4 regions of the Vibrio sp. JC009 genome follow, and region 4 is predicted to be linked to each of the others. Evidence: predicted binding sites of a transcription regulator. Region 4 holds the regulator's gene; each other region holds the start of a gene.
What was found. Region 4 encodes CRP, which controls carbon source genes, mostly activating them, when cyclic AMP is high. Its sites were predicted from a motif close to TGTGANNNNNNTCACA; they were not measured.

Region 1 (7,407 bases), 740 kb from region 4:
AAGCCATACCGAAGTATGAAATCGCCCAGCCAATAACGGCAACGTAGTAAACAGCGATTGTTGCTGCAACACCAATCTGGAACCAGCCCAGCCACTCGTACTTAGCATTAATACGGCTAAGAGTGATAGGTGCAGAGCCACGGTTTCTCTGACCCATAGAGAATTCCAGGATCATAAATGGAATACCGGCTGTCAGCATGGCAAATAGATAAGGGATAAGGAATGCGCCACCGCCATTCTCATATGCCATGTACGGGAAACGCCAGATGTTACCCAGACCGATAGCAGATCCAACTGCTGCAAGAATAAATCCTGCGCGGGATCCCCATTGTTCTCGCTTCATAGTTACTCCTTACGGCTAATCTCTGAGATATGAAGCTTTTTACCAGGACTTTGAAAGGGTTATGTGATCAGCAAAATATTACCTTTCAGCAAGGGAATATCCCGGACTGAATTCTGCGATAATCATAAAAAATTAGGTTTTAGTTCTAAAGTCTAAGGTAAAACTCAGAGTATTGTTCTGTGTTATGCAATGTGTGTTTGCGAAAACTGAAACATTCAGCTACGCGTGGAAAAGAAGGTTACAGATTAAAGTGAGGTAACGCAATAGAAAATGTTTATTAAATAATCGGTGTTGGCAAGTGCAAAGAGTGTGAAATGCATCGAAATATAGCCGATCATATTTGCTGCGCGGATGGCTGTTGGTTTAATTATCTGCTTGTTTCTGTTTTGGTAGTATTAAAGCCTGTTGAATATGTCAGCGAGACTGTCTGAAAAAGATGCAAAAGACACAATATTATTACGGAAAATGTACATTCCCGACTTTTTATAAGGGTATTTTCAGGCAGGATAATCTGCTACAAACGGATAACGACGCCTATATTGGATTGTACCTGGCCCAGCCAGTCTCCTTCATAGCGGATATAGCAGGTACTGCTGCCGCTGACCTGGCAAAGTGTATAGCTTTTGTTGTTTATAAAGGTTCCCATCCAGCGAAACTGCCCCTGCAGTGAGACTCTGTCGGTAAGCTGGTATTCAAGGCCGGTATAAATAGAGGAGGAGAAGCGATAGTCAATTCCGCTCCACTGTGGATCTAACTGGGTAGCGCCAATACTTAACCCGAGAAACGGGGAGAGCTCAGGAGTTGCTGTATAGTAGATGGCGCTCTGGAAGTGCAGATTCCTGAGGGTCAGATCGTTATTGTACTCTTCTATATGAGAGTTTTGCTGTGAGTAAAACAGGCCAATTCTTCCCTGTTCCGACTGGGTAACTTTTGGCAGATCGGCTGCAATACTGAATGCGTAGTTAGCACCTGGCTCGATATCAAATGTCTGATCTTCGCTATTTGCCACTTCACCACCAAAGGTATAGCCAAGTATGGGAGTGAAGTGAACGGCCGCGTAACTGTGCGAAACGGTCATCATCAGAGCAAGAAGGGTCGAAATTATTCTCATAGTTTTTCACAAAGCCTTTCCAGAACACCTACAATTATTGTGACTATAACAACATATTTGCCCAGGTCTTTTCGTTAATAATTGAGTGGATTTCTCACTTCTGTTATTAAGTTGTTAACAAAGGAGGTGTTTATGGATCAAGACTTTTCAATTGCAATTAAAATTGTGGTAGTGACTTTCGGCCTGATTATCGCCATGGGTGTTATCGCTATCGCGTATTAAATCAACTATACTCCGGCGGTTATTTTGCCGGAGTTCATCAGTAAGGTAGGGGATTTATGTCCAATAAGGGCGTAATTTGCGGCTCCCAGGCCTTGTTGGATGTTTCCAGATATGCAAAGTATCTGGAAGGCCGTACGGCACTGGTAGCTCAGGGTGGCGGACAGAGAGGCATTTTTACTTCCGGAGTGATTGATTCCTTTATTCTGTCTAATTTTGACCCATTTGATGCTTTTTATGGTACTTCAGCGGGTGCCATGAATCTTTGCGCCTTTTTATGCCGCCAGTCAGGGCTTGGCCGCTCCTTTATTCTTGACCTCACCACAGACGATAAGTTTTTTCATCTTTATAGCTATATACGAAGAAAGCAGACTCTGAATATGGAGTGGGCTCTGGACCGGATATGCGACTACCCTTATAAGCTGGATCTGGATTTAGGCCGTCGTGCTTTACGCGGCAGAGACGCCTTTGCTGCGGTAACGCACGCCGGTGAACTCAGAGATCATTATTTGCCGATCATTGACCACAATTGGTATGACATAATGCGCGCCACCTGCGCCATTCCGGGGCTTTACGGCAAGGAAGTAGAGGTGGGGTCTGAGCGGTATGTTGATGGAGGCGTATCAGCCGCTATCCCGGTTCAGGAAGCCTGGCGTCAGGAAGCCAGAAATATTGTGGTGATACGTACGGAGTCTCTGTGCGAAGAAGAAAAGGCTATCTCTGAGTCCGGTGTAGATTACCAGTTTCTAAGAGAGCCCGTTGCTTTGTTGCAGCTGCACTGGCAGGAGAAGCTACAGGAGTGGAAAAGGGACTGGAGTGAGTTCTGGCAGGAGCAGTTAGACAAGTCAAAAGAGAAGAAGATACATAAGGTGCATCTGAATATGTTAAATGGCGGAAGGTGGCTGTTTGGCGGTGAGGATGTTTTCCGCCTGAGTCATCTGTTTGGCGATAAGTTTGATTCAGGTATCGCTGATTTGGTAATGGTTCATTACCAGACTTATTCACTGACCCAGGAGTTTTTGCATAACCCGCCGGATGACTGTTTTATCGTACAGATTTCACCGCAGGAGCCGCTGAGGTCATCAGCACTGCTGAGCAACAAAGAGGATCTGCTCTTTGATTATGAGCAGGGGCTGACCGCCGGTTATAAGTTTATTGAGACTTATGTTGAGAGCCGAAAGCAGCTTTGGCTGGAGAAATAGCTGCCTTTGGTTGACGCTGTCCGGGTAACAGGCAGGTATCGAACACAGACACGCATAGATACTTCCATGTAGCTCTGCTTTGCCATCCATGGCAAAGAAGGTCTGCTTATCGATACCTGCCTGCTACCCTAGTTAGTGCGAATTACTAATCCACTTTCAAAATCCGCATACAGTTAGTACTTCCCACACTATCCATCACATCCCCCTGAGTAATAATGACCTGATCTCCGGGATCAAGCAGGCCACGTTTTTTCAGGGTTTGAATCGCTGAAAGCGCAGAGGTTAAACCTGCATCAGCGATACTGTCGAAGTAAACCGGAGTTACGCCTCGGTAAAGTGCTGCACGGTTTAGGGTGCCTTCATTTCTAGACAGAGCAAAAATAGGCAGACCTGAGCTGAGTCTTGACATCATCAGAGGTGTCCGTCCTGATTCTGTCAGGGTAATCATCGCCTTAACCCCTTCCATATGGTTTGCTGCATACATGGTGGACATAGCGATGGTTTCTTCTGAAGAAGCAAACTTGCGGTTCATGCGGTGACTGGACTTGTTGGCCGAGGCCATTTTTTCAGCGCCCATACAAACTTCGGCCATGGATTTCACTGTCTCAAGCGGGTAAGCGCCGACGGCGGTTTCCCCTGACAGCATTACCGCATCTGTGCCATCCAGAACGGCGTTTGCAACGTCCATCACTTCAGCACGGGTTGGCATTGGGCTGGTTATCATGGACTCCATCATTTGAGTCGCTGTGATTACAGTTCTGTTCAGGCTTCTGGTTCGCAGGATAAGCTGTTTTTGCACCCCGACAAGCTCAGGGTCACCGATTTCTACCCCCAGATCGCCTCGGGCAACCATAACGGCATCAGAAGCTAAAATAATATCATCGATGCTTTCCGGGTCTGCGACGGTTTCTGCTCTTTCAACCTTGGCAACCAGTTTGGCCTCAAGACCTTCGTCCCGGGCAAGACGGCGGGCGTAATTCATATCGTCGCCATTTCTCGGGAAAGAGACCGCAAGGTAGTCCACCTTCATCTCGGCAGCGGTTTTGATATCCTGTTTATCTTTTTCTGTTAATGCATCAGCAGACAGGCCTCCGCCTTTCTTGTTGATGCCTTTGTTGTTGGAAAGCGGGCCGCCGACCAGAACTTCCGTGTAAACTTTAGTTTTATCAACGGACATGACTTTTAGTTGAACCCGTCCGTCATCAAGTAGCAGAATATCGCCGTTGGCCACATCCTGAGGAAGTTCTTTATAGTCCAGTCCAACGGCATCGATATCGCCTTCTCCTGCACCAAGTTCACTGTCTAAGATAAATTTATCGCCGACATTAAGTTGAATTTTTCCGTCCTTGAAGGTAGAAACGCGGATTTTTGGACCCTGAAGGTCGCCCAGAATAGCGACGTGTTTGTTGAGCTTTGCTGCAATCTCTCTGACTTGTTTGGTTCGTTTGATATGGCCTTCTGCACTTCCGTGGGAGAAGTTCATCCTCACTACATTTACACCAGCTGCTATGATCTCTTCAAGGACGTTATCTTTATCCGTTGCCGGACCAAGCGTGGTAACAATTTTTGTTCTTCTGAGTTTTTTACCCATGGGGCTACTCCATGTAGTTTATAGTCATTTTTGAGTATATGTGATTGCGCAAAAATTGTTGATCCTGCATTAAAAAATCTGAGGGGTAGGCAGCTGGAATATTTATTCGGGAATAAATATTGGATTTTTAACCGGTAATTTCCTTTTGTGCGTGACGTGGGTCACGGCAATCCAGTAAATGACTTCACAATTAGTTCGCAAAGTAAAAAAATTAATCGCTTAATACTATTTGGAGTAGAAGATGTACATGGCTCAACCCGGCCATATTGATCATATCAAACAGATCAATGCAGGCCGTGTATACAGACTGATTGATGCTTACGGACCGATTTCCAGGATAGATCTGTCCAAAATCAGTGAGCTAGCTCCTGCCAGTATCACTAAAATCACCCGTGAGCTTATCGATGCCCAGCTAATCCACGAAACTGTGGTTCAGGAAGCCACCAGTCGTGGGCGGCCTGCAGTCGGTTTGCAGACAATAAATGAAGGCTGGCAGTTCCTTTCCCTGCGTCTGGGACGAGGTTATCTTGCTATCGCACTTCATAACCTGGGCGGTGATGTTCTGGTCGATACGAAAATCGATGTTCACGAGGATGATCAGGATGATTTGCTGGCGCGTCTTCTGCATGAAATAGATGAATTCTTCCAAACCTATTCAAACCAGCTGGACAGAGTGACCAGTATTGCAGTAACTCTTCCGGGACAAGTGAATGAAGCAACCGGTATTGTGCTTCAGATGCCTTACTATAATGTGAAGAACCTGGCTCTTGGTCCTGCCATTTACGAAGCAACCGGTCTGCCGGTATTTATGGCTAACGATACCCATGCCTGGGCTCTGGCGGAAAAGCTGTTTGGTAACTCTCAGAAAAACGATAACTCTGTTCTGATTTCCATTCACCACGGTCTTGCGGCGGGGATTATCCTTGATGGGCACCTTCTTCAGGGACGCAATGGCAACATTGGTGAGTTGGGCCATATTCAGATAGATCCTAATGGTAAGCTCTGCAGTTGCGGTAACTATGGTTGCTTAGATACGGTTGCAAGCTCAAAAGCTATCAGGGAAGAGGTGACCGAGCGGCTTGAAAATGGTGAAGCGTCCAGCCTTTCTCTGGATAATATCACCATTGAAAACATCTGTTCTGCCGCTGCGGCAGGGGATAAGCTTGCCGTTGAGGTCATCGAAAAACTGGGTCAGCATCTTGGCAGCGCCATTTCCATTGTGATTAACCTGTTCAACCCTGAAATCGTTCTGATTGGTGGTGTTGTGAACCAGGCGAAATCTGTCCTTTATCCGGCGATTGAATCAAGCATTAAACAGCGCTCATTACCTTTCTACTATGAAAACCTGGAATTGGTAGAGAGCCGGTTCTACAAGCAGGCAACCATGCCGGGTGCGGCCTTGATTAAGCAGGCGATGTATGATGGCCTGTTGCTGATGAGCGTTATCGACGGCTAGTTGAGCTTATTCGCACAATCTGGCAAAAATATTCAGATATTTATAAAACTGTTTATACTGCAATGATGATTCAGTGAAGTCGCATTATTCTTATAAAATTATTTAAGATGATGGGACGATTCATTTGTATAATTATGTAACAAGCTTTCAGTTATTTAGAGAGAAATGGTATGTCCGGAGTTTTGAGCACTGTCGATCAAAGAACAAATCTGGTTGGTGAAAACCGTCTGGAACTGCTTCTGTTTAAACTTAATAGTCGTCAGATATTCGCTATTAATGTATTCAAAGTAAAAGAAGTTCTTAAGGTTCCGCCTCTGACTAAGATGCCGGGTGCTCATTACCATGTTACCGGTGTAGCGTCACTTCGTGGTGAGTCTGTTCCTGTTATCGATTTAAGAGCGGCAATCGGCTTTCCTCCGGCAAGAATTGAGAGCCCGGAAGAGAACCTGATCATCACTGAGTATAACCGTTCGGTTCAGGGCTTTTTGGTTGGTCAGGTGCTTAATATTGTCAATACCGCATGGACTGAAATCGAGCCGCCACCAAGCACTGCTGGCCGTTCTAACTTTTTGACCGCGATTACTCAGGTTGAGGTTGATGGCGCCAAAGAGATTGTTGAGATTATCGACGTAGAAAAGGTTCTGGCTCAGATTATTGATTACGACATTACGATTTCTGAAGAGGTGCTGGATCAGGAGTTGGTTGACCATATGGTTGGCAGAAATGTATTGATTGTCGATGATTCTTCAACTGCCCGGGCTCAGATTCGTGGCACTTTAGAACAGTTAGGCCTTAACATTATGGAATGTAGCGATGGCAAGCAGGCTCATGATTTGCTGAAACGCTGGGCTGATGAAGGCAAGGATATCTATCAGGAGATCATGATGCTGATCACTGATGCCGAGATGCCTGAAATGGATGGTTACAGACTGACTTATGAAATCCGTAATGATGCCCGTATGGAGAACCTGTTTATTACTCTGAACACTTCTCTAAGCGGCAGCTTTAATGAGGCTATGGTTCAGAAGGTGGGTTGTAACCGCTTTATTTCCAAGTTCCAGCCTGATTTGCTGGTGGATGTGGTGCAGGAGAGAATGCGCCAGATTCTTGGAAGATAACTCAGAACTTCCGCGCACCAGGTGGCATACAGGTATCGAACACAAACACGCATGAACCCATCCATGGGGCTCCACCGTGCCTTCCCTGGCACGGAGGGTTTGCTTATCGATACCTGCATGCCACCTGCTAACCATTTCAGGACTAATTTAATGAAAATCCCGCGACTTACTTGCCAGCTCAGCAAGACTACCGGTTAAGTCAATCAGCTTCCCCGCAATCACATGCGTTACCTTCCCGTCATGCTCAAGAATCCCTTTTACCTTTAGTATTTTAGAAGAAAGGTAAGCCTGCTTTTGTGCCTTGGCTGTGCCTGCCCATACAACGACATTGACGTTGCCTGTATCATCTTCAAGGGTAAAAAAGGTT
Region 2 (7,407 bases), 1.2 Mb from region 4:
TGAAATTGAGTGGAACGCAATTAACGGTCGCGTTATCCCAGAAGCAGTAGCGGTTTCTAAGTTCCCGTCAAACCGTCGTGATATCGCACTGGTTGTGGACGAAGCTGTTGCCTCTGGTGACGTTGTAGAAGCGTGCCTGAAAGCCGGCGGTGAATTCCTGACAGATGCTAAGCTATTTGACGTATACGTAGGTAAGGGCGTAGAGGAAGGCAAGAAGAGCCTTGCTATCGCACTGATGCTACAGTCTGTTGAGCGTACGCTGGAAGATGCGGATATTGCAGGCTCTGTAGAAGCGATCGTTGCCGCTGTGGCTGAGCAGTTTGGTGCTACGCTGAGGGATTAAAGGCCCTGGGTTTATAGGCCCTGGGCCCTGGGAAAGTTGCGCACAATACCTCTTTCCCAGGGCCTTTAGGACGAAGTCCGTCCCCAGGGCCTAGGGCCCAAAAAGCAAAAACAAAAAGGGCTCACAATCGTGAGCCCTTTCTATTATCAGCTAGTTTAAGAACGATTACTTAAACATCTCAGAAGTAACCAGTACTACACCATTCGGAGATACTGTGTACTTCTCAGCATCTGCTTTCGGATCTTCACCGATTACAGTGCCTTCAGGGATTTGACAACCTTCACCAACGATTACTTTAGTCAGACGACAGTGGCGGCCAACTTCAGCGTTTGGAAGAAGGATAGAGTCTTTCACTTCTGCGTAGCTGTGTAGACGAACATTCTGAGAAACCAGAGAGCGCTCTACAGCACAACCAGAAACGATTACACCTGCAGACAGTACTGAGTCAACAGCGTAGCCACGACGACCTTCATCGTTAAACACAAACTTAGCACCAGGGCGTTGAGACTGGTTTGTGATGATTGGCCAGTCGAAAGAGTAGAGGTCCAGCTCTGGGTCTGGAGATAGCAGATCCATAGTTGCCACATAGTACTCATCCAGGTTACCAACATCGCGCCAGTACGCAGTTGCACCAGGGTGACCGCCGCCGTTAGCAAACTTGTAGCCGAAGACTTTGTGACGACCTAGCAGGCCAGGAATGATGTTGTGACCGAAGTCATGGTTGTAATCCGGGTCATTCAGAGCGTTAACCAGCTCTTCTTCAAGAAGGTCAGCGTTAAAGATGTAGATACCCATTGATACAAGCGCTTTAGTCTCGTCTTCCGGGTCTGCTGGTGGGTTTGCTGGCTTCTCTACGAATGTTTTGATTTCGCCTGTTTCGTCAAGACCCATAACACCAAATTCAGAAGCTTCTTCGATTGGTTTATGGATACATGCAACGGTTACAGCTGCATCGTTCTCAACATGGAAGTTAAGCATACGTGAGTAGTCCATCTTGTAGATGTGGTCACCACCAAGAATAATCACGTACTTAGAGTTTTGTTTTTTGATTAGGTCAAGGTTCTGATAAACCGCATCGGCTGTACCACGGTACCAGTCTTCACCTGTTCTTTGCTGTGCCGGAACGATACGAACGCCTTCACCCATAGCAGGAGACAGTACCTGCCATCCGTCCTGAAGGTGGTCGATAAGATCCTGCGCCATATATTGTGTTAGAACGCCTACCTTACGTATACCTGAGTTAATACAGTTTGATAATGTGAAATCAATGATTCGAAACTTACCGCCAAATGAAACAGCTGGCTTCGCATTGTTGCTTGTCAATTGTTTTAATCGTGTTCCTTTGCCTCCCGCCAAAATCAGTGCGCTCGTTTCACGAACGAGTCTATTGGTATCAGCATGCGAATAATTGTTACTTGACATAAATCTAAAGCCTTTTAATAAAACAAATAATTAATGTCTGGCGCTTGAAGGGGATAGGGGGCCTTGCGCCAGTGCCTTAACAGTACTATGTTTTGGCGTTAGACTTTGTTGCGCTAGGTCACTCTTCTCGATAAAGAAATATTAATTTCATGAAGATATTTAACTTATGGTACAAAGTGTGATGCCTGTCACAACATGATTGTAACTTCTTATTAAAGTTGTCAACAAATGGTGGTGCTGAAAAAGTGCTCAAATAATTGAGAAATTGAATGCATGATCATGAAATGATTAAATAAAACTAAAAAACTGATTAGACAGCCTAAATTCAGAATAATATTCCATTCATTGTGTGAATGCAGTTAGATATCATGTAATTAGCAATGTAATTACAATATTGTCAGTATCCTAATCTGAGAAAATCATCAAATAAAGCTCTGGTTCTCATTATTTAGTCTAATATTTTCTGAAAAAAATTGGCGAAAATCATGAGGTTGGCATAAACTTCCTATGAATAAGCCGATAAGCACTTGTTAATATCGGCTCAGCAATACCGATGGCGCTACGCGTAGTAGCAATGATTAACACAGCTTTGAGGGAAGTTTTTATGGCGCTCACAAAAGCCGATTTGGCTGAGAACCTATTCGAAAAACTTGGATTTAGTAAAAGGGATGCCAAGGAAACGGTTGAGGTGTTCTTCGAGGAAGTTCGAAAGGCTCTGGAAAGTGGCGAACAGGTAAAACTGTCAGGGTTTGGTAATTTTGATCTGAGAGACAAAAGTGAACGACCAGGTCGAAACCCAAAAACTGGTGAAGACATTCCAATTACCGCTCGACGCGTTGTGACATTCCGTCCGGGGCAGAAGTTGAAGGCCCGGGTCGAGAACATCAAAATCGAAAAGTAAGCAGCCTGTTCAAACAGACCACGCCCTAAAGCGTGGTCTTCGTTTATCCTGAGATCCTTAGTCGTAAGAGATCTTGATTTTTGATGCCGCTTCTACGGCAACATCAATGGCCCTTTCTGTGTTCTTGCGCCTGGTCAGAACAACACCAAGACGTCTTTTCCCATCGATATCCGGCTTGCCAAACAGGCGTAGCTGGGTTTTTGCTGTTGCCAAAACCTCATCCAGCGCATCAAAGCGGATATTTTCTGAAGTGCCTTCTCCCAGAATGACAGCCGATGCTGACGGGCCATAGTTTACGATCCTGTTAACCGGAAGGCCGGTAAATGCACGCACATGCAGGGCAAACTCAGAAAGTTCCTGGGACATCATAGTGACCATGCCGGTATCGTGCGGGCGAGGGGAAACCTCGTTAAAGATGACTTTATCACCCTTAATAAACAGTTCTACGCCAAATAGCCCATAGCCACCCAGAGCATTAACCACCTGCTCAGATACATACTCAGCAACTTTAAGTGCGTTTTCAGACATTTCCTGAGGTTGCCATGATTCGCGGTAGTCGCCGTCTTCCTGGCGGTGGCCGATAGGCTGGCAGAAGTGAACGCCATCTACAGCACGAACCGTAAGCAGGCTGATTTCATAATCAAAATCAACAAAGCCTTCAACGATGACGCGACCGGCACCAGTTCTGCCGCCTTCCTGAGCATAGTTCCATGCCGTTTCAATATCACCTTCAGACTTAATAACGCTCTGGCCTTTGCCGGAAGAGCTCATTACTGGTTTAACAACACAAGGCGTGCCGATTTCAGCCACGGCTTTCTGAAAATCTTCAAAGTTGTCAGCAAAGCGGTAAGGAGAAGTTTCAATAGAGAGCTCTTCTGCTGCCAGACGCCGGATCCCTTCACGGTTCATGGTGAGTTTGGTCGCTTTTGCACTTGGTACAACATTTACGCCTTTCTCTTCCAGTTCGATCAGGGTATCGGTAGCAATGGCCTCAATTTCAGGGACAATGTAATCAGGTTTTTCTGTCTCAACGATTTTTTTCAGTGCTCCACCGTCGAGCATATCAATAACATAGCTTTTATGAGCGACCTGCATAGCCGGAGCATTTTCATACTTGTCACAGGCGATAACTTCCAGACCAAGGCGCTGACATTCAATAGCAACCTCTTTACCAAGCTCGCCTGAACCAAGCAGCAATACTCGAGTTGCATTCTTACGGGTAGCCGTCCCAAACATTATTGATTTCCTTTGTTTGCGGTTAGTTTTAGCGGATCATACTTATATTTACTGGTTGCGCAATCGTTTGCCGATAAAAAGTGTTAAATAAAAAAAGCCCCCGGACCGTTTCCAGGCCGGGGGCTTTCAAGGGGGCATTTGAAATTATAAGGAAATATAACTTACCTGAATATCAGGGTTAATGGTTTCCAGTACCGCCTGAGTGTAAGCCAGATGGCTGATCATGCCATCAGACATTTCAGCAAGGGCAGCTTGTCTGATTTGATCAAAAGTTTTACCTGCCATCAAAATTTGCATAAACGCAACCTGAAGCGGAGGCAGGCTTGGGTTAAATGCGGCGTTTTCAGCATAAGCACCCTGATAAACAGAGCCGTCCGTCATTTCCAGTGAGATGCCACTGTTGTTTTTTGTATACGGAGAGTGGCTTTTGTTCAGTGCGTCGATGGCTTTTACCAGTAAAGGGTCGCTTTCCGGGGATACATGGCCTAGTGAGCTACCATCCATCAGCCTTGCTTCCACACCAAGGTCTTTCGGCCCGAAGGACTCTGGCAGATAATCCTGAAGAGTGCGGGCATCCCGCTTGGGAAGCTGAATCATCATTTCATCAGCGGTGGTTAGCTCATTCATAAACTGACGGCAGTGACCACACGGGCTGTAGTTGATGGTGATGTCTTTGACGCCTTTCTCGCCTTTCATCCAGGCGTGGCTGATGGCGCACTGCTCAGCATGAACGGTTTGTCCCAGTTGAGCACCTTCAAACTCCATATTGGCACCAAAATAAAGGCGGCCAGAGAGTCCGCGAACGATAGCGCCAACGTTAAAATCTGAAATCGGTGTGTAGGCGTAAGCAGCTGCCAGTGGCAGAAGTGCTACGCGCAGTTCGTCATCTTTTAGCCCCGATAACCGGATAAGATCTGAGAACTGCTCAGGAGAAATGGTTGCATCAAAATCGTCTGATTTAATTGCCGTGGTCAAATATTGCTCGATATCTGACGGCATCTGGCTAAGTGCCTTTTTCATTCTTTCGTTCATCAAAGATTCCTTCGGTTATCTACGAGGCTTATTTTAGAACAAAATAGCTGTGTTACTGTGATGATGATCACCATGTGGAATGTAATGCCATTTCATGTTTCATTAATTGAGTGATGTCACGCTTTTGGGGCTAAACCGGCCTCAAACTGATTAGTCAGTCGGGTTTTACACTGATTTAGGTAATTAGTATCAGTTCCAGTAATAATTGCTGGGATTGGTATTATTACTGGAACTGAACGGGATTAATGAATAAGTGCGTCGAGCCACTCTACGAAGCAGTAGAAGCTTGGAGCGAGGAATGAGGTGATAACTCCGCATAAAACCAGAGCCAGTGAGCTAAACGCGGCGTCCCGGGGATCTTTTTCAGCGCAGGTCGCTGTGCCCAAAGCGTGGGAAACGGTTCCCATGGTAAGCCCCTTTGCAATGGGATGAGTGATGCCAAGCCAGTTGTAGATGGGGTACGCCATAACCGCACCAAATACACCAACAATAAGCACCATAATTGCGGCTATGGCTGGCTCGCCGCCAAGGTGACTGGACACTTCCATCGCAATGGGTGTTGTAACGGATTTGCCAAGAATAGCGGCGATAAGCTGCATATCCGTATCCAGCAGAACGGCGATAACCGAGGCAGTAAGCATAGAAAGCAGGCTGCCGACACCACAGGCAAGAAAGATGATTTTCCAGTTTGAGCGAATCTCTTTTAGCTGCTGATACAGAGGAAATGCCAGTGCAACCACCGCAGGCTGGAGCAGGTAGGTCAGCCACTGGTTTTTTTCATTGTATTCCTGATAGGAAACACCGGTGAAAAGCAATAGAGGAATGATAATACTGATGCTGATCAGCAGCGGGTTCGCTAACGGATGATTAACCTTTTTGCTGACAAAGCGGGCAAAAAGAAAAACGATAAAGGTTACCAGCAGCCAGATCATTTTTTACCTGCCAATATTCTTTCCAGCATTAAGGCTACCAGTATGATGACCAGTGTTGTTCCGCCAATGGTACTGGCCAGGATCTGCACTGCATTTGCGCTAAGCAGCTCTAAGTGCTGCATAAGCCCGACACTGATCGGGATAAACAGAATGATCATATAGCGGATAAACAGCGCGGCCGTGGGTTTGACCCACTCGGGGGAAACAATTCCGGTTGCCATTAGGGTAAAGAGCAGCAGCATGCCAATAATGCTGCCGGGAATGCCCAACCCGAAATAGTGCTGAACAGTGTTCCCTGCATAAAGTGAGCAGACAATCAGTAGTGCCGAACCGACGTATTTTATTGTTTTTATAACCATTTTAAGAAACTAGGTTTTCTACATATTTATAAACAGATTTCAGGATAGCCATTTTCTTTTCATCTGATTCATGCTCATGAGCCAGGTTTTCAAGATTAAGCATATAGTCGGGAAGCTTTTGCTCGAAGTAATCACGGCAATGCGCGGCCCACTTAATTTGCTCATCCTGAGTCAGTGTATGCGGGAAGTTTCGCGCTCTGTAGCGAAACAGTAAAGGGGCAATCCGGTCATCTTCAAAGGAGATATCCAGTGCCGCAAGGTGCTCAGGATTGGTCTGGCGGATAATGTCGATAGAGGCTTTATCTGCATTTGAGAAAAATCCGGAGTACAGCTGGGTATCGACATTATCGCCTGCTGGGTACTCTCTCTCTTCTGAGTAGAGAGAAATGAGTTTTTCCCGGATCTCTGGGTGCTGTTTGAGCGTGGCCAGATTCGCAAGACACTGCTCACGGTTAATACCGATATTTTCGGCATTCTCTGCGGTAAGTGTTTTTGCCGGTGCCAGGATCGGGCATTTGTTCATATGGACCAGTTTAACCGGTACCGGAGATTCATCCGGAGCCAGATCATCCCGTTTTGTGTATAGACGCTCTTTTAGCTGCTCACTATCCAGTTTAATAAGCGGAGTTACATCCATTGCCAGATTTACCGTGATTGCGGCATTAGGATTCTTAGGGTGCCAGGCGACAGGAACAATCCAGCTGGTATTTGAACACTCCCGGCCAAACATGCCGGAAACATGAACCAGCGGAGTCATATTGACGATATCGATAAGATCTGTAACTTTACGTTTACCACGCATGCTGTACAGATAATCAAATAACTTAGGCTGTGCCGCTTTCAGCTTTTTAGCCAGTTCAATGGTTGCAATCACATCTGCCATTGCATCGTGCGCATTTGCGTGTTCAATGCCGTTGGCAACCGAAAGGCGCTCAAGCTTAAAGCTTGGCAAACCTTCTTCATCTTCAGGCCAGACAATTCCTTCCGGGCGCAGCGCATAACAGGTACGCATCACATCCAGCAGGTCCCAGCGAGAGTTACCGTTTTGCCAGCTCCATGCATAAGGGTCATAGAAATTCCTGTACAGGGTATAGCGGCTGACTTCATCATCAAAACGGATGCTGTTATAACCAAGACTTGTGGTATTTGGCGTTGAAAGCTCCTCATGGATACGACGGATAA
Region 3 (7,407 bases), on a different replicon from region 4:
ATGGTAAGCCGGGGAGGGAACGATCACTGCCCTGACTTTCCCTATCTTCGACAGCGCTTTTTGCAGTGACGTTGTCAGCTCTATGGGGGAGTGTACGATAAGTGAGTCTTCACTAATCCTGAATAGTACCATGCGGTGAATATGAGTCAGACCGAAACGCCGACAGAGCATATCGGCGTACCAGATTCGACCGGGTTCCCATACGTTCAGTTCCATAGTGTCCCCCGAGTCCTTAGCGTTAATATCCCATCAGCCTGAGCAGGTTTTCTGCCGTCTCAATAGCTTCTTTACGGTTTGCTATGTTGAGTTTCTGATACAGATTCCGGATATGGGTTTTGATGGTGGTCCCGGCAACATCCAGCTCCTGTGCTATCTGCTCGTTACTGAATCCTGAGTAGATAAGCCCCAGCACCTGCCATTCTCGCTGAGTCAGCGGACTGGTTCGTACCAGCTCAGGAATATCCGGGTGATTCACCAGTTTGTCGATAAACTCTTCATCAAAATGCACCGAGCGGCTTCTCTGTTTGCTTGAGATATCCTTGACCAGTTGCTGGGCACGGTGTTTCTCCAGATCGCCCAGCGAGGTTTTGCCGGTCAGCTTTTTCAGAAGAGGCTCAATGGAGGCACCGTCCACCAGGAAGTTACCAATCATGCCTGTCTGGTTGGTCATGCTCAGCGCATGCTGAAGTTTTTCGGTCGCAAGCAGCTCGTCGTCTTCTTTTACAGCCAGCGTTGCTTCAACAATCAGATTCCGGTTGATATCGGTAACCAGATGGTATTTTTCCGCTTCGCTCTGAATAAAGCTCAGTGTTTCTTTCGCTCTCTCTGACTGATTGGTGATGATCTGAGCTCGGGCGATGTTTCTCCACTGTAGCTGCAGGAAGTGGTTACTGGCCTCTGCCGGACGGATGGCGGTTTCCAGCCAGTGCTCCACCGCTTCGGTCTCCCCCCTTGTCTGCCAGTAAAGCAGCAGGGAAAGTGAAGCATTCGCTGTCCAGTCAACGTGGTAGCTTGATTGCTGCATCAGATGCTGGATCTGCTCAATAAAGCGGGTGGCTTTATCCAGCTCACCACGGCCGATTGCGATGCGCGCCAGCATAGAGTATGAGTGAAGGTGCTTGCTCTGATCGATATTGCCCAGAACGTCAATGCCTTTGTAGGCACACTCTTCGGCTTCATCCAGACGGTTCCAGCACCAGAGGATCTGGGCACGGTTTCTCAGCAGGAACTCATGCAGCGGAAGCTGGTGCAGCTTCTGCTCTTCAATCAGCTTAAAGGCGGTATCCTGTAACTCATAAGCTGCCTGTACAAAGCCCTGTGCAAGCAGGATTTCACTCTGTTGCAGCAGTGCCCATAATGCCTGATGGAATAACTGGTATTGCCTTGCCAGTTTTTCTGTCTGCTGCATTAAAGGCAGCGCCCGGTCCAGTTGTCCCATTACGTGGTTGACTTCACCCACGATGGAGGTCGCCACAATCTTACTCCGGTAATCCGTGGGGCTGAGCTGAGTTAACGCCAGCTCTGCCAGTTCAAGCGCCGTATCCGGATCATTATTGTTAATGGCAACCTGCGCTCTTAGCGCATTAATCTGGCCTTTGTCGGCGGTATTGAGTGCAACATTACGCTTTTCTGTCTCTCTTTCCGCCTCTGCCAGCATGTCATTAACATCTGTGTATCTGTGCTGACTCTGTGCCAGCCAGGCTCTTAGCAGCGGAAGCTTCATCTTGCTGTAAAGCTGGTCCTTGGAAAGCTGGTTAATGGCACTTTCCATGGTTTGCAGTTCGCCATGGTTAAACATTTTCCAGCCATGCTCTGTAATGATCCGGGCAATCAGCTCTTCGTTGCCGGCTTTTTGCGCGTGACGCAGAGCCTGATGCGGAATCTTCAGATCCAGCCAGGCTTCAGCTGCGGCCTGATGAAGGCTGTTCTCTTCCTGCGGGATCCGTGACTGCCGTTCATGAGCCAGGAACTCAGCAAACAGGTGGTGGAAGCGGTACCAGTTCTGTTCGCCTTCCAGAGGGTAGATAAACAGGCCGTATTTGTTCAGCGATTCAATCATCGACAGCGCATCTTCGCGCTTTGTTAATGAGCTCACCAGACTGTCGTTAAAGGTGTCCAGTATCGAGCACTGCATCAGAAAATGGCGGGTTTCAGTGTCCAGAATGTCAAACACTTCTTCCACCAGATAATCCCACAAATGAGCGTGGTTAAACTGTGAAACCGACTCGGCAGACTGGGCCAGAGTCTTTCTATGGTGCTGGGCCTGAAGCGCAATCAACTGAAGTGCTGAAGGCCAGCCCTCCACATAAGTTCTCAGGTTTTGCGCCGTAGTATCGTCGATGCCTTCAGATACGCGCTGGTTAAAGAATCGGGTGGTTTCTTCAGTATCAAATGCCAGCAGCTCGTTGCCGATTTCGATCATCAGATCGCGTACGCGAAGGTTGGCTGTTCCCAGCGGCGGCGTGGCGCGGCTGGTTACCACTAAGGTCATATTGTCCGGCATATGTTTCAGGAAAAAACGCATGCCTTCGTGGATCTCGTCTTCTTTGATCAGGTGGTAGTCATCCAGCACCACATAGAACACGCCCTGATAGTGAGCCAGTTCAGCAAACAGCTCACCAAACAGTGACGGTAGTGAAGAAAACTGACGTCTTTCTGCCAGTGTCTGTGAGTTAGGACAACAGCCATCAGTGGCTTTATTGATTGCCTGAACAAAGTAATTGATAAACCTGAAGGTGTCGTTATCACTATCGTCAATGCTGTACCAACCTACAGCGGGTTTATCTGCCAGCCACTGGGCCGCCATGGTGGTTTTGCCATAGCCGGCAGGCGAGCGGAACAGTACCAGTTTGTAAAATGGTGCCTGTTGCAATAGATCCAGAACTCTGGGTCTTAAAATTGCGTTATGTAATCTGCCAGGCCTGGTCAGTTTGGAAGGGATCCACATATTAATCTTTCTTATATTTTATTGCGTGCGGCAATCCTACGTTAATTTGAGTAACTCTGACCACTGCAACTGAGGCAATTGCATGATCTTCGGCACATTTCTGACCCTCTACGCCCCTGTTTTGTGAGTGCGGTCAAATAATGCGCAGGTTTTAGGTGTATATCGAACGCATGCCTGTACATAGTAATAGGGCAGTAACAAAGAGATTGTTTACTGACAACTACTTAGCCCCCCCATTTTGGCAAGTTTAAAAATGGATAGTGTAAACGCGGAAAACTAACAGTGTGACCAGTACAACATTTTTGGGGTAAGGCGGATTTTATTACTTTTTCTGGCTTTAGTTTCTGTACTGGTAGTACTAATAGTTTGATGTGACGCGTGTCACTCATATCAGGGAGGTGAGACCCGTTTTGTGTGATGTGCATCAAAGGCTGAGACGGAGAGGAGTATCTACGCCCTCAATACTACTCCCGTAACATCCATTGGTTAGGAGGATGTTCTGTTTTTTATATAAATGCAGGATACGCCACAGTTAAATTGAATCGAAAAATGAGATTTCGTTATGAAACCTACTCAACAAAAAAAGTTTGATAAAGCTACTTTCAAGGCTGACGTTAAAAAGCACCTGAACGCGACATATGCAAAAACCGAAGAGACCGCCACTCCTCGTGACTGGTATCTGGCAATGGGTCGTGCACTGGCTGAACTGACTACACTTGATCTACTGGAAACTGAAAACGATAAGCGCATCCAAAACGCAAAAAGTGTTAACTACCTTTCACTGGAATTTCTAATTGGTCGCCTGACAGGTAACAACCTGATCAGCATGGGTCTGTACGGTCAGATCGATGACGCGATGAAAGAAATGGGCCACAGCCTGACTGATCTTCTTGAAGAAGAGCGCGACCCTTCTCTGGGTAACGGTGGTCTTGGCCGTCTGGCAGCATGTTTTATGGATTCTTGTGCAGCACAGGAATTCCCGACAGTAGGTTATGGTCTTCACTACGAATACGGTCTGTTCAAGCAGTCTTTCGAAGACTGTCACCAGAAAGAAGCGCCGGATGCATGGCGTGGTGTTGAAGGCTACCCTTGGGAAGTAGCTCGTCCTGAATACGCTCAGGAAATCGGCTTCTACGGCCACGTAGAACCATACGTTGAGAACGGCAAAGAGAAGCGCCGCTGGGTTCCTGGTATGTTCGTTAAAGGTATGCCTTGGGATCTGCCAATCGTTGGTTATGAAAGTGACACGGTTTACCCGCTGCGCCTTTGGGAATGTCAGGCAATTGCGCCTTTCTCTCTGGAAAGCTTTAACAACGGTGACTACTTTGAAGCTCAGCACTCACTAATCGATGCAGGTAACATCACCAAAGTACTTTACCCGAACGACAACCACGAAAAAGGCAAGACACTGCGTCTGATGCAGCAGTACTTCCACAGTGCAGCATCTATCCGCGATATCCTTCGTCGTATGGAAGTTGCCGGTCACAAACTGGAAGATCTGCCTAAGTACGAAACTATTCAGCTAAACGATACTCACCCGACTATCGCTATTCCTGAACTGATGCGCATCCTTATCGATGAGCGTGATATGTCATGGGATGAGGCGTGGGCAATCTGTACTAAGACTTTTGCTTACACAAACCACACACTACTTCCGGAAGCTCTGGAAACCTGGCCTGAAGCACTGATTCAGCGTCTGCTGCCTCGTCATATGGAAATCATTTACCATATCAACCACCTGTTTATGCAGGAAGTTCGTCAGAAGTGGCCTGGTGATGTAGCGAAACAGCAGAAACTTTCTATCATCCAGGACGGCTTCCACCGTATGGTTCGCATGGCTAACCTTTGTGTAGTTGGTGCATACGCAGTAAACGGTGTAGCAGCGCTTCACTCTGAGCTGGTTAAGCGTGACCTGTTCCCTGAGTTCAACGAGCTATACCCTGGCCGTCTGACTAACGTAACAAACGGTGTGACGCCACGTCGCTGGCTGAAGTTCTGTAACCCTGGTCTTTCTCAGCTAATCACAGATAAGATCGGTGATCAGTGGCCTGCGGATCTGGATCAACTGACTAAGATCGCTGAATTTGCAGATGACAAAGCATTCCAGGCTGACTTTATGGCAGTTAAGAAAGCGAACAAAGAGCGTCTTGCTGACTGGGTTAAAGAGAACATGGATATCGACCTGGATACTAATGCTATCTTCGATGTTCAGATCAAACGTCTGCACGAATACAAGCGTCAGCACCTGAATCTGCTGCACATCCTGTCTCTGTACTACCGTCTGCTTAATGACCGTACATTCGACATGGCGCCACGCGTTGTATTCTTCGCAGCGAAAGCGGCACCGGGTTACCACCTGGCGAAAGAGATCATCTTCGCAATCAACAAGGTTGCAGAGACTATCAACAACGACAACCGTGTGAACGACAAGCTTAAAGTTGTGTTCATTCCTGACTACCGTGTAAGCATGGCTGAGATCATCATTCCTGCTGCTGACGTATCTGAGCAGATTTCTACTGCAGGTAAAGAAGCATCCGGTACTGGTAACATGAAGATGGCTCTGAACGGTGCTCTGACTATCGGTACTATGGATGGCGCGAACGTTGAAATCCGTGAAGAAGTGGGTGATGAAAACATCTACATCTTCGGTCTGGATGTTGAAGGCGTTGAGCAGGTTCGTGGCCGTGGTTACAACCCGTTTGACTACTACAACACTAACGCACTGCTGAAATCTTCACTTGAGCTTCTGCTTGGCGATACATTTACTCCGGGTGAGCCAGGAAGACTGCGTTCTATCTACGACGCGCTTCTTGACGGCGGTGACCCGTACCTGTGTCTTGCTGACTTTGCTTCTTATGTTGAAGCGCATGAAGCGATGGATGCACAGTACCGTGATCAGGCTGGATGGGCTAAGAAAGCAATTCTTAACACAGCATTGGTTGGTAAGTTCAGTTCAGACCGTTCGATTCGCGACTACGTGAACAACATCTGGAAACTGGAAGCGGTTAGCCGTTAATCCTAAAGTCAGAGGAGGTTAAAACTTCGTATGACCTCCTCCCGGCCTCCCCTTTAACAAGGGGAGGCGATTTCAGGTTGATACCCAATCCAATAGCCTTTTTTGACGGTTATCCAGAGCAAACAGACTTTCCCTAAGCAAACAGAGATGTTTACTGGATTTGGTATTCCCTACTTAAGAATTAAATGAGAAGGCGCAGTATGCCTTCGGAGAACGCGATGAAACAACAATCAGTATTAAAACAAGTCGCTGAAATGGCTAGAATTTCAGACAGCTATGTCAGTGCGTGGGGAGAACCTGCTTCTGTGGAAGAGGAAACCATCCGCAGCCTTTTGAAGTCCCTTGGCTATGACGTGTCCAGCGATGAAAATCTGCTGAAGTCTGCTGAAAAGAAGCATAAAAAAGACGTTCTGGCACCGGTACAGGTGGTAAGAGACGGCGACCAGCCGGTAGAGATTGAGCTGAACCTTGGTGTAAGTGCCCGCGAAAGTGAGTTCAGCTGGCGTCTGGTTACCGAGCAGGGTGAAACGCTTGAAGGCTACCTGCAGTCTCAGATCGTAAGAGACGAGCGTGCAGAAGGTGGTCCGCTGGTGTTCCAGCTGCCTATGCTTCCATGGGGTTACCACAAGCTGCTTCTTACACGTAAGCGCCGTAAAACGCCTTACGAAATGACACTGATTGTTACGCCTCAGTCTTGCTACAAGCAGGACAGCCTTGAGCAGGATAAGAAGCTCTGGGGCCCAAGCGTACAGCTATATACACTGCGTACGCCACACAACTGGGGTATCGGTGATTTTGGCGATCTGAAACAGCTGATTGCTGAAATTGCATCGCGTGGCGGTGATTTCGTTGGTCTTAACCCGATTCACTCGCTATTCCCGGCAAACCCTGAAGGCGCAAGCCCGTACAGCCCGTCTTCGCGTCGCTGGCTGAATATCATGTACATCGATGTCAGCTCTGTTCCAGAGTTTGCACTGAGCGCAGAAGCGCAGCAGAAAGTTGGCAGCTCTGAGTTCCAGCAGCGTCTGAAGAAAGTGCGTGAAGAGCACTGGGTAAATTACACAGAAGTGGCTTCTCTGAAAATGAGTGTACTGCCGCTGCTGTTTAAAGAATTTAAAGCCCGTCATCTGGACAAGAAAACCGAGCGCGCTATTGCTTTCCTTGATTTTGTGGAAGAGGGCGGTGAAAGCCTGATGCATCAGGCAGTATTTGATGCACTGCACACTCATCTGCACGCGGAAGACTCATCTGTATGGGGCTGGCAGGCATTCCCTGAAAAATACCGCAGCTACGACAGTGCGGCGGTGAAGAAGTTTATTCAGGAAGAGCAGGAAGCGGTTCAGCTGTATCTGTATCTGCAGTGGATTGCTGACGGTCAGATTAACGAAGCTCAGACTCTTGCAGAAGAGAAAGGCATGTCTGTCGGTCTGTACCGTGACCTTGC
Region 4 (7,407 bases):
GCAACGTTAACCTGCTTATGTTGTTTAAATGGCTGGATGAGCAGCACCTGACTTTTCAGGAACAAGAGTGGCACAAGATTGAGTCATGCCTGGCTCGCAGCGAAACCCTGTTGAATTATTACCGGGAAATACGAAAGCAGTACAAAGAGCACCTTCCCGATACGCTTTACCGTAAATCTCTTGAATTCGAGCTGCTGCTGGAAAAACAGCAGCAGGCCGATCTGGTGGAATGCATTAACTCGCTCACACTATCCGAAAACAATCGCACGCCATTAACCACAGTCTATTGCCAGCACCTTGGAGCCGCGCATCTCGCAGGATATTTTTCTGAGGCAGAGCTACCACATAAAGACCACACACGCTGCGGTTAGTGCCCCCATACTGAAGTTGAAACGCTTCCATGCCACGGCGTCAGATAAAAGCCGGCCTATCAGAGTACCAAAGCCCACCCAGATTGATGATGTATGCAGTTGGGTAACCCAGAATATCAGCGCAATATAAAGTACAGATAACCAGTAATCACTCCCCTGCAAGGAAAATGAACCTATGGCGGTGACCATCATCATCCAGGCTTTCGGGTTCAGATACTGAAACAGCGCCGCCTGAATCAGGGTCATCGGCTTTCTTTCAGCCTGATCTGAATCTGTTTTTGGCCGGGTTGTGGCGATCTTCCAGCCAAGATAAAGAATGTATGCACTTCCCAGCCATTTCATACCCTCCTGAAGAACAGGATAAGTCTGAAACATCACACCCATACCGGCAGCAAGCAGCAGTATCATGCTCATCAGGCCGATACCCACACCGAGGAAATGAGGAATACTTTTTCTGTAGCCAAAGTTGGCTCCCGATGCCGTCAGCATCACGTTATTGGGCCCCGGCGTTCCGGTCATAACGATTGCAAACATGATTACTGATAAGAAAAATTGCCACTCCATCCGATTACCCTCACACAAAAGAAATTGTATCGATACAATCTCAATAAATAAGTTGATTTAGTCATATTGTGCGCACACAATAAACATAACAACCGGATTAACTAAGATCAAAGGGTTTATTGTCACCATGACAATTGAAAAATTTGCACTAAATGATTTAGACAGTTCACCTAAATACAAACAGATCGCCGATCTGATCGAAGAAAAGATCGCATCAGGAGAACTAACGTCGAACGATAAGCTGCCGACTCACCGCTCTCTGGCAGATCAGCTAAATGTGACCGTCGGAACGGTAACAAGAGCCTATGCCGAAGCTGAGCGACGCGGACTGGTAGAAGCCAGAGTCGGAGCCGGAACCTTTGTTGTTGACAGCAAAAGGACATACTGGGTCTTCGATAAAACGGAAGAAAGACAGCCGGATGAATGCAACTTTGGTTTTAACATCCCCCCTTTGATCGACCGCAGCGATCTATTGCGTGAAGCGATGGAAAAGGTCTCTCACTCACCTCAGGCACTAAACCAGTTTATGATTTATCAGAAACCTGAAGGGATAGAGTCTCACCGGGTAATAATGGCAAACTGGCTGCAAAGCAAAGGAATCCATCTGGAAGCAGAACGCCTTCTGTTCAGTTCCGGAGGGCAGCACGGCGTGCAGATGGTGCTGGATGCCTTTACCCGCGCAGGTGATACTATTTTTGTGGAAAAGCTGACTTATCCGGGATTGATAAGTCTGGCAAAACAGAAACAACTGAGTCTGAAAGGCATCGAAATGGATGACGAAGGTATTACTCCAGAAGCGCTGGATGCTGCCTGCCGTCAGTTTCAGGCCCGGTTTATCTATCTGACGCCTACACTGCAGAATCCAACTACCGCTACTATGTCCCTTGAAAGGCGTCATGCCGTTCTGGAGATATGCAAAAAACACGATCTTTACGTGATTGAAGATGATGTGAACGGCCCGCTTCTGGAAGGTGCGCCGCCACCGCTGGTGAATCTGGAACCTGAGCATGTTTTTCATGTGGGAGCCGTCTCTAAGTGGCTGGCTCCGGGCCTGAGAGTTGGTTATGTTCAGCCACCACAAAAGCTTTATCAGCGTCTGAGTATCGCTTTACAGAATCATAGCTGGATGATCAGCCCGTTGCTGACTGCCATTACCTGCGAACTGATGGAAAGCGGAAAGGCAGAGCAGACGCTCTCTGCAATACGTAAAGAGATGGAAGCCCGGCTGGAGAAAACCCTTACCATGCTCGGTGATTGCAATCCGGGCTATAAAGAACACTGCTTCCATCTCTGGCTGCCACTGCCGGAACAGTGGCGGCTAACTGACTTTATTGAGCAGGCAGGAAGGATAAATGTCACGGTAAAATCGGCTGAGCTCTTCACCCCGCCAGCAGGAAACGTCATTCCGGCAGTGAGGCTTGCATTAAGCTCTCCTTTAAATCAGACTGAGCTGGAAACAGGACTTCGTAAGCTAAAAGAACTACTAGAAACCGATCCAATAAGCGACTTTACGTTATGACAGATTTTTCGCCGGCCAGAGGGCTGAAGAACCCTCACCTGCAAACCATTATTCCCCGTTTTATCCGCAGAAAGCCGTTGTTTGAACCGGTATGGCAGACGCTTGAAACCGCAGACGGCGACTTTCTGGATCTGGCCTGGAGTGAAGACTGGCAGCAAGAAAGCGCAAAGCAAAAACCTGTCTTTGTGCTGTTCCATGGCTTAGAGGGAAGCTTCTACAGCCCTTATGCCAATGGTTTGATGAAAGCTTTTGCTGATCAGGGCTGGCTTTCAGTCATGATGCACTTTCGCGGATGCAGCGGCAGACCAAACCGGTTGGCTCGCGCATACCACTCTGGTGAAACTAAAGATGCACGCCAGTTTCTGGAACATGTAAACACACTGTTCCCGGAGCAGAAGAAAGTGGCTGTGGGCATCTCTCTTGGCGGAAATATGCTGGTTAACTATCTGGCCAACCATCACGAACTGCCACTGCTGGAAGCGGCGACCATAGTTTCTGCACCTTTAGATCTGGCCGCCTGTTCAGAAAAAATCGAGAAAGGTTTTTCAAAGGTTTATTGCAGCTACCTGCTAAGTTCACTAAAAGCCAATGCCATTAAAAAGCATGAAAAGCTCGATAAGGCACTTGGGATAAATCAGAAAACCATCCGCAGCCTGAAAACCCTGTATGGATTTGACGATCTGATAACCGCGCCTCTGCACGGTTTTCAGGGAGCCACGGATTACTATAACCGCTGCTCAGGTATACGGGTTCTGAATCAGGTATCCATTCCGTTGCAGGTTATCCATGCCCAGGATGATCCCTTTATGACGGAGGCTGTGATCCCTAAGTTTAAGCTTAACGACAATATCGACTACCGTTTGCTAAAGTCCGGCGGGCATGTGGGCTTTCTGTCCGGCAGCTTCAGAAAGCCGGAATTCTGGCTGGAGCAGGCGCTTCCTGCCTACTATCAACATATTAAGCAGTAATGTGAGAAAGCGACTATGATTATCCCTTGGGAACAGATAAACCCGGAGACACTGGAAAATCTGATTAAAGAATTTATTCTCCGTGAAGGAACCGATTACGGTGAAGTGGAAGTGTCACTGGAAGATAAAGCCGATCAGGTCAGAGAGCTGATAAAATCCGGAGAGGCCGTCATTCTCTATTCAGAACTGCACGAGACCGTAGATATAAAGTTAAGACGCGAGTTATAAGTAATTAAACCAATCCAGGACAAGGAATGTCATGTCAGCAAAACATCCCATCATAGCAGTAACAGGTTCATCGGGAGCCGGTACATCCACCACCTCTGAAGCCTTCAGAAAAATGTTCAATATGATGGACGTAAAAGCTGCCTGGGTGGAAGGTGACAGTTTCCACCGATACACCCGGCCAGAAATGGATGTGGCTATCCGCAAAGCCAAAGAGCAGGGAAAACACATCAGCTATTTCGGCCCGGAAGCCAATGATTTTGCTGCTCTCGAGCAGTTCTTCAGAAAGTACGGAGATGAAGGCACAGGTCAAATCCGTCGCTATCTGCACTCCTTTGACGAAGCGGTTCCCTATAACCAGATGCCCGGCACTTTCACCCCCTGGCAGGATCTGCCGGAGAACACAGATGTTCTGTTTTATGAGGGTTTACATGGTGGCGTAAGAGACGGAGATATTAACGTCTCCCAGCATGTGGATATGCTGATAGGCATGGTGCCGATAGTGAACCTGGAGTGGATACAGAAATTTATCCGCGATACGCGTGACAGAGGACATTCACGGGAAGCAGTGATGGACTCCATTGTCCGCTCCATGGATGACTACCTGAATTACATTACCCCTCAGTTTTCCCGCACTCATATTAACTTTCAACGGGTCCCCACAGTGGATACCTCTAACCCTTTGGATGCCAAAGCAATTCCGAGTCTGGATGAAAGTTTTGTTGTAATTAGGTTAAGAGGTATGAAAAATGTTGATTACCCGTACCTTCTGGCCATGCTCGACGGTTCTTTTATGTCACGCCACAATACGCTTGTGGTACCGGGGGGTAAAATGAGTTTTGCCATGGAACTGATCATACGTCCTATGCTTGCCCAACTGATAGAAACCGGTAAAATCGGTTAAAATGTTAACATTTGTCACATTTTTTCCAAGTCCGTGATCATGTGCACGAATTTGCGTAAAAAATCGCGTTTTTAAAGCGATCAAAATCAAGAAATCGATTGCAAAAAGAGATAATATTCTTAATCGAATTATAAGTTGCTTGCAGCTTTCAAAGAGAAATCCTATGCTAAACCACCTAATTGAGTGGCTTAGCAGCAAAGGAAAGCTGCTGAGCAGCAGGCCCTGCAGATAAAGTGAGATAATTATGGTTCTAGGTAAACCTCAAACCGATCCAACACTAGAGTGGTTTCTTTCACACTGTCATATTCATAAGTACCCATCAAAGAGTACTCTGATTCATGCTGGTGAAAAGGCTGAAACTCTGTATTACATTGTAAAAGGCTCTGTGGCTGTCCTAATCAAGGATGAAGAAGGTAAGGAAATGATTCTTTCTTATCTGAACCAGGGTGACTTTATTGGTGAACTGGGTCTTTTCGAAGAAGACCAGGAGCGTACAGCATGGGTTCGCGCTAAATCTCCATGTGAAGTAGCAGAAATTTCATTTAAGAAATTCCGTCAGCTAATTCAGGTAAACCCAGACATTCTGATGCGTCTGTCAGCTCAAATGGCAAGCCGCCTTCAGGTAACCAGCCAGAAAGTTGGTGACCTTGCGTTCCTTGACGTTACAGGCCGTATCGCACAAACACTTCTGAACCTGGCTAAGCAACCGGATGCAATGACTCACCCGGACGGCATGCAGATCAAGATCACCCGTCAGGAGATTGGTCAGATTGTTGGCTGTTCACGTGAAACCGTTGGCCGTATCCTGAAGATGCTGGAAGAACAGAATCTGATTTCTGCACACGGTAAAACTATCGTGGTTTACGGTACTCGTTAATTCTTTAGCGAAACAGTTTGTAAAAAGCGCAGCTCACGGGCTGCGCTTTTTTTATACCTTTTACTTACTACCCTTACCCCTTACCACTGGGTCATTCCGGAAGTTGCGAAGCTTCTATCCGGAATCTACTGTCAGCGCGTAGTAGGGCAGAAGAAACCTCTGACTCTACAACACCCAGAAAGTAGATCTCGGATATTGCTTTGCAATTCCGAGATGACGGCAGTGGGAGACAGCAAGAAATGTGCATCTTTTTACTGAACAATTAGCTTTAAGCAAGTATGGGCTACTGGTGACCAAAAGCTATTTAAGCTAACCTAAGCCAATTACAAAGAAAAAATCCAGTAAAAAACAATGGAAAAATTCGAATCAATTTACCAAAGAGCTGCCGAGCGTAAAGGGGGAGAAAAGCGCCTTGAGGAATTGCTCAGCAAGCCACTCAGCAGTGAAGAACTGGCAGCCATATCCAACGATCGCTGGCTTTCGGCTTTTACCATGAAAGTGTTTCAGTCGGGTATCTCATGGAGTGTGGTCCGCAAAAAGTGGCCTGACTTTGAAGAGGCATTTTTCGGGTTTAAGATCGAATCATTACTTATGCTGTCGGATGAACAGTGGGAAACCAAAGCACAGAACCCGGCTATCATACGCCACCTGACCAAAGTAATGTCCATCCCGGCCAATGCCCATATGATCCATAGCGCTTCCATTCAACATGATTCATTTGGTCAGATGGTGGCAAACTGGCCGAAAGAGGAGATTACCGGGCTTTGGGAGTACCTGAAAAAGAATGGAGCCCGTCTGGGCGGAAACACAGGTCCATACGCTTTAAGAACTCTGGGAGTCGATACTTTTATACTTTCATCCGATGTTGAATCTCATCTGCGCAATATCGGGATAATTGATTCAGGAAGAGGGACGAAGCGAGCACTGAATGCAGCAAACAAAGCCTTTGCACAGTGGCAACAGGAGTCCGGCCGTTCGCTTACTGAGATTAGCCAGACTATTGCGTTTAGTTGTGGGGATAATCGGGTGGTTTGAGCTATCAGCCTGACTCTTATACACAAATATTAAAGTGAACAGAGAACGGTTCTCCCCCTTAATTGAAAAGCCTAATTGGTTGATAAAGCTAATAGAAGGGGGAGTTAGAGGGGGTTGGTTATGCCATGCATGGTTAAACAACCAAAACTTAACCCCATGAGAAGCAACCCCTCCCCGCCTCCCCTTCGATGTTACTTCTTCGAAAATCCGTCCTTTTGATGCTAAGGGGAGGAGCATTCTTTGGCTCCTTAAACTTGTGTATAAGAGTCAGGCTATCAGCTATCAAAATAAAAGGTTCTAGCCTTTCTGACTAATTTCTCGACTCTCAAATTCTAACTCGAATGCAGCATGGCCTAACTGGATGAGCGTATCCAGTTTTGGAGACTTGTTCGAAGATAATGCCTTGTAGATGCTTGGCCTACTCTTCAGGTTTGTGTGTTGCTGGATTTTCTGAATCCCATACTCTTCGACAAAACCTTTAATTGCGGCCTGAAAAATATCCGGGCGGTTGGAAACTATCGCATCCCAGGCTGCTTGTTTTAACACGTCTTCCATATTGCTGGCGCTGACACATGGCCTATCTGTGTAGTGCCCCTTACCAGCTGCCATTTTTCGAAGAATGTTTGCGGAAAGCTCCACTCCATCCCAGTCAAGATAAGTACCTTCAAGTGAAAAGGCGCTAAAATCCTGGATCTGCTTATATGGTTCAGAATTAAAAACCTCTTCCAGATCAACAATACCTTTAAAGCCATCACTAAACTCGAGCTCCAGCAGATAGCCGGACAACCAGTCAAGATCTACGATTTTAAGCATTAATTGATCCTCCCGATACCTTGTCCGATTACCGCTCCGTCCCATGCCAGCAATAACTCGTCCCGGTGCTTATCAATATAAAATTCTGCCAACTTCCTCTTTTTAGGAGGCAGGAAACCCGCAAGTACTTC

Region 1: L3Q72_RS04660 (ROK family protein) is a predicted target of CRP. The motif match lies at 4,617-4,632, and genes of this name have one in related genera.
Region 2: cdd (cytidine deaminase) is a predicted target of CRP. The motif match lies at 5,040-5,055, and genes of this name have one in related genera.
Region 3: malT (HTH-type transcriptional regulator MalT) is a predicted target of CRP. The motif match lies at 3,070-3,085, and genes of this name have one in related genera.

Annotation. Positions count from the first base shown of each region.
Region 1 covers NZ_CP092106.1:989,689-997,095, forward strand. The annotation lists gene L3Q72_RS04640 (sodium-dependent transporter) at 1-343, opposite strand, end outside; gene L3Q72_RS04645 (porin family protein) at 858-1,454, opposite strand; gene L3Q72_RS04650 (patatin-like phospholipase family protein) at 1,733-2,875, shown strand; gene pyk (pyruvate kinase) at 3,021-4,466, opposite strand; gene L3Q72_RS04660 (ROK family protein) at 4,708-5,922, shown strand; gene L3Q72_RS04665 (chemotaxis protein CheV) at 6,093-7,040, shown strand; gene L3Q72_RS04670 (error-prone DNA polymerase) at 7,188-7,407, opposite strand, start outside.
Region 2 covers NZ_CP092106.1:1,490,353-1,497,759, forward strand. The annotation lists gene pheT (phenylalanine--tRNA ligase subunit beta) at 1-343, shown strand, start outside; gene glgC (glucose-1-phosphate adenylyltransferase) at 509-1,765, opposite strand; gene ihfA (integration host factor subunit alpha) at 2,370-2,666, shown strand; gene purT (formate-dependent phosphoribosylglycinamide formyltransferase) at 2,724-3,902, opposite strand; gene cdd (cytidine deaminase) at 4,047-4,934, opposite strand; gene L3Q72_RS06850 (LrgB family protein) at 5,177-5,866, opposite strand; gene L3Q72_RS06855 (CidA/LrgA family protein) at 5,863-6,225, opposite strand; gene sbcB (exodeoxyribonuclease I) at 6,227-7,407, opposite strand, start outside.
Region 3 covers NZ_CP092107.1:855,955-863,361, reverse strand. The annotation lists gene L3Q72_RS18700 (hypothetical protein) at 1-216, opposite strand, end outside; gene malT (HTH-type transcriptional regulator MalT) at 239-2,947, opposite strand; gene L3Q72_RS18690 (glycogen/starch/alpha-glucan phosphorylase) at 3,510-5,963, shown strand; gene malQ (4-alpha-glucanotransferase) at 6,182-7,407, shown strand, end outside.
Region 4 covers NZ_CP092106.1:254,288-261,694, reverse strand. The annotation lists gene L3Q72_RS01245 (TIGR02444 family protein) at 1-371, shown strand, start outside; gene L3Q72_RS01240 (LysE family translocator) at 339-935, opposite strand; gene L3Q72_RS01235 (PLP-dependent aminotransferase family protein) at 1,063-2,454, shown strand; gene L3Q72_RS01230 (hydrolase) at 2,451-3,422, shown strand; gene L3Q72_RS01225 (YheU family protein) at 3,438-3,650, shown strand; gene L3Q72_RS01220 (phosphoribulokinase) at 3,682-4,551, shown strand; gene crp (cAMP-activated global transcriptional regulator CRP) at 4,796-5,428, shown strand; gene L3Q72_RS01210 (DNA-3-methyladenine glycosylase I) at 5,780-6,463, shown strand; gene L3Q72_RS01205 (transcriptional regulator) at 6,761-7,276, opposite strand; gene L3Q72_RS01200 (DUF4160 domain-containing protein) at 7,276-7,407, opposite strand, start outside.